Regions from separate parts of the Pseudoduganella sp. GW821-FHT11H04 genome, predicted to be linked through region 1. Evidence: predicted binding sites of a transcription regulator. Region 1 holds the regulator's gene; each other region holds the start of a gene.

Region 1 (2,265 bases):
CGACGACCACGCTATCGCGCGCAACGGCGTGCGCCTGATGCTGGGCACGGCGACCGATATCAGCGTGGAGGGCGAAGCCGGCAACGCCGTGGAAGCCATGGAACGTGCGGCTGAGCGGAGTTTCGACGTCGCTTTGGTCGACATCAAAATGCCGGGCAAGAATGGACTGGATTTGCTGAAATGCCTGCGCAGCGAATACCCGCGCATGGCGGTGCTGGTGCTCAGCACCTATTCGGAAGAGATTTACGCCGTGCGGGCGCTTAAGTCAGGCGCCTCCGGCTACCTGACCAAGGATGCCCCGACCTCGACCCTGATCGAGGCCGTGCGCAAGGCGGCATCCGGCGGCAAGCATGTCAGCCCGGCTCTGCTTGAAAAATTGGCAACCCTGGTTGGGGGCGGCCCAAGCGGCGACCACGAGGAGCTTTCGAACCGTGAGCTGGAAGTTTTCAAGCTTATCGCCCAAGGCGAGTCGCTGGTTCGCATAGGGGAAAAACTACATTTAAGCCCGAACACGGTGACCACCTACCGCAGCCGCATCCTCGAGAAAATGGGCATGTCCAGCAATGCTGAGCTGACGCGCTACGCTCTGGAGCATGGACTGATCTGATGCCTTGTAGGGGATCCACTACAACAACTACACAGGATGCTTGATACCGGGAAATGATGCCGAGGGAGATACTTCTCCCATCGAAAACAAGGAGCAGCATCATGAGCCCGGTCATCCCAATCACCCCTGCAAACGCCACCAAATCCTGCGCACCAGTCGCTGCAAAATGCTCGCTGTGCAGTTTCAATCGACTGTGCCTGCCGCAAGGCCTGGCCGAAGACGATGTCGCCCGCCTTGACCAGATCATCGCACGCCGCCGCCGCGTGGGGCGCGACGAGCCGCTGTACCAGACCGGCGACAGCTTCCACAGCCTGTACGCTGTGCGTTTTGGCCACTTCAAGACCGTCCAGGTGAATCAGCGCGGCGAACAGACGATTGGCGGCTTCCACATGGCCGGCGACCTGCTGGGCATGGAAGCGATCGGTAACGGCCAGCATTCCTGCAATGCTGTGGCGCTGGAAGATAGCGAAGTGTGCGAAATCCCTTTCAGCCGCCTGCAAGAATTAGTGATGCAGATCCCGGGCCTGCTGCAGCAATTCCACCGCACCATGAGCCGCGAAATCCAGCGCGAGCAGTCTGTAATGCTGTTCCTGAGCCATATGCGCGCCGAGCAGCGCCTGGCCATGTTCCTGCTCAACCTCGCGGGCCGTTATGCCCAGCGTGGCTACTCCTCGACCAGTTTCCAGCTGCGCATGTCGCGTGAAGATATCGGCGGCTACCTCGGCCTGACCGTGGAAAGCGTCAGCCGCCAACTGGCCCGCCTGCGCCAGGATGGCTCGATCGTCCTGAATAACCGCGACCTGCGCATCATCGACCGCAACAAGCTGGAAGTCATGTCTTCCGGCGGCATGGCGCAAGAATACGCGGCCGTCGCCTGATCCACGAACCAGCTTTCTCACCTGTAGGGGGTGTATGGGGCAGCTCAGCTGCCCCTTTTTTATGGTTCTTCACGGAATAGCGAGCCCATAGTTCCCGGTATTTCGTGAAGAACTTCTTTATTGCAGCGCGAAGACTTCTTTGGCGGCCATCAGGCCGTTCAGGGCGGCCGGGAAGCCGGCGTAGACGGCCATCTGCATGATGGTTTCCACGACTTCGTCACGCGTCACGCCGACGTTGAGCGCAGCCTGGATGTGGACTTTGAGCTGGGGCGTTGCATTGCCCATTGCCGTTAGCGCGGCGACAACCGCGATTTCACGGCTTCTCAGGTCGAGGCCGGGGCGGGAATAGATGTCGCCGAACGGGAATTCGATCAGGTAGCGGGCAAAATCCGGCGCGATCTCGGCCAGGCTTGCTACAACGCGTTCTCCGATCTCGCCATCGATCTCACGCAGTTTTTCGAGTCCGCGCTCGTAACGGTTTGGGTTGGTGGTCATCAGCAATTCCTCCATTAGTGGTTGAACCTGACGCCAGGGACTGCTCCAAAGAGCGGTAATGCTCGACTTTCCACTGCAGCGTGGCGGCCGATTGCCGCAACGTTTCGATTTCCGCGAGCACGTCCTCCAAATGCTGCTCCAGCATCTGGCGCCGTTCGCCGGCCGTGGAGTCCCCAGCGCCACGTAGTTTTGCGAAAGCCTGCATTTTGCCGATTGGCATATGCGTGGCTCGCAGACGCAGCAGGAATTCGATCCAGGCAAGGTCGGAGGCCGCATAGCGCCGCT
Region 2 (2,265 bases), on a different contig from region 1:
AGCAGTCGGGCTTTCTCAGCCTCGGTCGCCTCCGACACCTTGGCCGCGAACGCGCGCGAATCGCCAGCCAGGGATTTGAATTCTTCGATACTCAGCTTGCCCGCGAACAGGGCCGCCCAGCGCTCTTCCATTTCCTTGGCGTTCTTGGACAGCACTTCCTGTGCCGGCATGCCGTCGTCCAGGGTGTTCAACACCTTGTTGGCGGCTTGCTCGGTCAGGGAAGCAACGTATTCCAGGCGATCCTGCGCATCGACGATCTGGGTCGACGCTTCGGTCAGCGCCTTGTCGTAGCCGAGTTCACGCAGCGAGTCGTGCAGCAGGCGCACGATGCCGCCCAAGCGCTCGAACATGCCTTCGGCGTGCTCGCCGCCTTCGGCCGGCGCGGCGGCTGCCTCTGCCGGCGCAGCTGCTGCAGCCGGAGCTGGCGCCTTGTTCGCCGCTGCTACGGAATCAAAGAGACTTTCCAGGTCATCCGAATCGCCCGAATCGGAAGCTGCAGCTGCCGGAGCAGCAGCTGGAGCAGGTGCAGGCGCATTCGCCCGTTGCGCGGATACTTCCTCAAATAATGCATCGAAATCATCAGCGGCGTCGGTCATAATTCCTGCTTCTCCATAAATTTCAAACGTTCCTGCAGCCGAAAGATTGTCAAATTTGACGCTCGGCAATAAATAAAGCTCTCTCGCGAGTGTAACAGGGGGCCGCCCCTCTGTTCAATCACTTAGGTGGCGGGCCATAGTCTAGCAAGTGTACTGTTGTATTTGCGGATTATGTGAAATACGCGCTGCAAGCCACTGAAATCGCGGGATTTTGCGCTTTCTGCGATGCCCCGATGACAGTTTCTTGATAATTATCAACTCTTTACAGCAGAACAATACTGATAAACGGGGCTACAATGAAGGCAGGAACGGCTCTTTTAATAGTTAAAGGAGGCTGAGATATGTATCGGAAAATCCTGATCACGACGGACGGCTCGGCCGTATCCAGCAAGACCGCCTGCGCCGGGGTCGAGTTCGCCCAGCAACTGGGGGCGGAGGTGCTGGCCCTGTTCGTAGCGCCGGAATACCAGTACCCGATTTACGTGGAGATCATCCCGCCCAGCTATCCCAGCGAGGAAGAGTACCGGGCGGCGATGCAGCGTGCCGGCAATGAGCATGTGCAGTCCATCCTCGAATCCTGCGCCAGGAAAGGCGTACGGGCCGAGGGCATGACCGCCTTCGCCGAAAGCGCAGCGCTGAAGATCGTCGATGTCGCAAGCCAAAGCAACTGCGACCTGATCTTCATTGGCTCGCACGGCCGCAGCGGCTGGGGCCACCTGCTGCTGGGCAGCGTGACCAACAAGGTACTGTCGCACACCAAGATCCCGGTGCTGGTGCACCGCCTGATCAAAGACCCGCGCCCGGCTTGATATGCCTGGCGTAACGACTCGCTCCGGCCCCGCCGGCCGGAGCGGGGAGAGAAGTTTTACACAATTTTTTGAGGAACTATGATTCGTATTGTCATCGCAGACGACCACACCATCATGCGCGAAGGGCTCAAGCGCATTCTCGACGGGGCTCCTGACATCGACATCGTAGGCGAAGCCATCGACGGCTTCGAAGTCCTCAACCACATCCGCCAGGGCGGCTTCGACCTGCTGCTGCTTGACCTGTCCATGCCAGGGCGCAGCGGGGTCGACCTGATCCGCCAGATCCGCAGCGAATCCCCCAAGCTTGCCATCCTCATCCTCACCATGCACGAGGAAGAGCAATACGCGGTGCGCGCCATCCGCGCCGGCGCCCAGGGCTACCTGACCAAGGAAAGCGCCGGCACCCAGCTGGTCGGCGCGATCCGCAAGGTCGCCTCCGGCCGCCCCTACATCTCCACCGAAGTGGCTGAGCAACTGGCGCTGAACATCATGCAGCCGGCCGAAACCCTGCTGCACAAACAGCTCTCCGACCGCGAATTCGAAGTGTTTTCGCTGCTGGTGTCGGGAAAATCCATCACCGAAATCGCCAACGGCCTGCATTTGAGCGTAAAAACTGTCAGCACGCACAAAACCCGCATCATGCAGAAGATGGGCATGGCTTCCCTCTCGGAAATGGTCCAGTACGCAGTGGCGCACAAGCTGCTGACACCGTTCAAAGCCTGATTGGCAAGATTGATTTTAGGATAATTCCTACAACTCCCCTCTACCCTCCTACGGTCATATTCAGCAACGGCTGATATTTTTCCCACATTCTCGTTGGCATACTGAAACCATTCCGTTTGGGAACCAGGAGATCAGCA
Region 3 (2,265 bases), on a different contig from region 1:
CGGCAGAATGCGATAGCCAGCCCATGATTTCATCGGCATCGGCATGCGCCGACAGGTTGGCGATCATCGCCACACGCGCCCGCACCGGGATATATTCCCCATGGATCTTGACCGACGTTTCACCCGCCAGCATGCGAGCGCCGCGCGTACCCGCCGCCTGGAAACCAGCGAACAGGATGGTGTTGCGCGCATCACCCGCAAAAGCCTTCAGATGATGCAGCACGCGGCCACCAGTCGCCATGCCGCTGGCCGCAATGATGACCATCGGCGTCTGTCGCCGGTTCAGCGCCATCGACTCTTCCACGCTGTTGACGATATGGGCCACGTGGCCAAGCGCCTCGCACGCCGAGTCGTCAAGCCGGTGCTGGGCGCAGTGCTTGATGTACAGACGGGTCGCATCCACCGCCATCGGGCTATTCAGATAGATCGGCAGCGCGGCAGGGATGGCGCCAGCCTGCTTCAGCTTCCAGATTTCATACAGCAGTTCCTGCGCCCTGCCCACGGCAAAGGAAGGAATCACGGTCACGCCACCGCGTGCCGCCGTCTTGGTGACGATATCGGCCAGTTGGCCGCTAGGGTCGGCGGGGTCGTGGCGACGGTCGCCGTAGGTCGACTCCACCACCAGGTAATCGCATTTTCCCAGCACAGTTGGCGGCCGCATGATCGGATCGTTGGGCCGTCCCACGTCGCCGGAGAACATGATGCTGCGGCCGTTGCAGCGCAGCGCCACCGATGCCGCGCCTAGGATATGGCCAGCCAGCTGGAAGCGGGCCGTCATGCCCGGCGCCGGCGAGAACTCCTGGCCGACCGGGATCACTTCCAGGTGCTCCAGCGCGCGCAAGGCATCGGCTTCGGAATACAGCGGCAAGGCCGGCTTATGTTTAGAGAAGTTGTGGCGGTTCGCATACAGTGCCTCCTCTTCAAGCAGACGACCGCTGTCCGGCAAGAGGATCTCGCACAAGTCTCGCGTGGCCTCAGTGCAATACACCTTGCCGCGGAAGCCGGCACTGACCAACACCGGTAAAAAGCCGCTGTGGTCGAGGTGAGCGTGGGTCAGGACCACGCTGCGGATGGCCGCCGGCAGGACTGGGAAAGCATCCCAGTTCCGCAAGCGAAGCTGCTTGAAGCCCTGGAACAAGCCGCAATCAACCAGTACCTGTTCATCGCCGAAGCGCAGCAGGTATTTAGAGCCAGTAACGGTGCCGGTGGCGCCGAGGAATCTTAATGTGAGCATATTTGCAGCATATCCAAGGCCTCGCACATTTTGTTTGATCCAGATCAAGGAGAAGCCTCGAAAAATCCGGCAGTGCGAAAATGACATTGTTGCCGTGTGAGGATGTAGAATCAGGGCCTTTAACCAAATCCACACCGGGACGCCATACATGACAGAACTGAAACGGGGCCTGCAAAGCCGCCATATCCAGCTGATTGCACTGGGCGGCGCCATTGGCACAGGCCTATTCCTGGGCATCGCGCAAACCATCAAGATGGCCGGACCGTCCGTGCTGCTTGGTTATGCGCTCGCCGGTTTCATCGCCTTCTTCATCATGCGCCAGCTCGGCGAAATGGTGGTCGACGAGCCGGTGGCAGGCTCCTTCAGCTTCTTTGCCGACAAATACTGCGGCCACCTGGCCGGCTTCATGTCAGGCTGGAACTACTGGGTGCTGTACGTCCTGGTCAGCATGGCCGAACTGACGGCGGTTGGCATCTACGTACAGTACTGGTGGCCCGGCATCCCGACCTGGGTCAGCGCCCTCGCCTTCTTCCTGGTGATTAACGCCATCAGCCTGGCCAATGTGCGTGCCTTCGGCGAGATGGAATTCTGGTTCGCCATTATCAAAGTGGTGGCCGTGGTGGGCATGATCCTGTACGGCGGCTACCTGCTCGCCTCCGGCAATGCCGGCCCGGAAGCCACTGTGGCCAACCTGTGGCAGCACGGCGGCTTCTTCCCGAATGGCGTATCGGGGCTGGTGATGGCGATGGCCGTCATCATGTTCTCTTACGGCGGACTGGAACTGGTGGGCATTACCGCCGCCGAAGCGAGCAACCCGTCGGAAACCATCCCAAAAGCCACCAACCAGGCCATCTACCGTATCCTGATTTTCTATGTCGGCGCACTGGGCGTTCTGCTCTCGCTCTACCCATGGGAAAAAGTCGCCACTGGAGGAAGCCCTTTCGTCATGATCTTCCACGCCCTGAATAGCAACTGGGTCGCAAATGCCTTGAACGTCGTGGTGCTGACTGCCGCCCTGTCGGTCTATAACA

Evidence for each region. Region 1 encodes FNR, which switches genes on or off when oxygen is low (the NO sensors DNR and NnrR bind a similar motif). Its sites were predicted from a motif close to TTGATNNNNATCAA; they were not measured.
Region 2: AC1RTP_RS01105 (universal stress protein) is a predicted target of FNR. The motif match lies at 841-854, and genes of this name have one in related genera.
Region 3: AC1RTP_RS05005 (MBL fold metallo-hydrolase RNA specificity domain-containing protein) is a predicted target of FNR. The motif match lies at 1,269-1,282, and genes of this name have one in related genera.

What each region holds. Positions count from the first base shown of each region.
Region 1 is NZ_JBXARE010000019.1:83,235-85,499, reverse strand. It holds gene AC1RTP_RS26270 (response regulator transcription factor) at 1-607, shown strand, start outside; gene fnr (fumarate/nitrate reduction transcriptional regulator Fnr) at 709-1,485, shown strand; gene AC1RTP_RS26260 (carboxymuconolactone decarboxylase family protein) at 1,603-1,980, opposite strand; gene AC1RTP_RS26255 (MerR family transcriptional regulator) at 1,931-2,265, opposite strand, start outside.
Region 2 is NZ_JBXARE010000001.1:232,678-234,942, reverse strand. It holds gene AC1RTP_RS01110 (protein phosphatase CheZ) at 1-596, opposite strand, end outside; gene AC1RTP_RS01105 (universal stress protein) at 938-1,405, shown strand; gene AC1RTP_RS01100 (response regulator) at 1,484-2,128, shown strand; gene AC1RTP_RS01095 (Crp/Fnr family transcriptional regulator) at 2,265-2,265, shown strand, end outside.
Region 3 is NZ_JBXARE010000002.1:264,757-267,021, reverse strand. It holds gene AC1RTP_RS05005 (MBL fold metallo-hydrolase RNA specificity domain-containing protein) at 1-1,234, opposite strand, end outside; gene AC1RTP_RS05000 (amino acid permease) at 1,383-2,265, shown strand, end outside.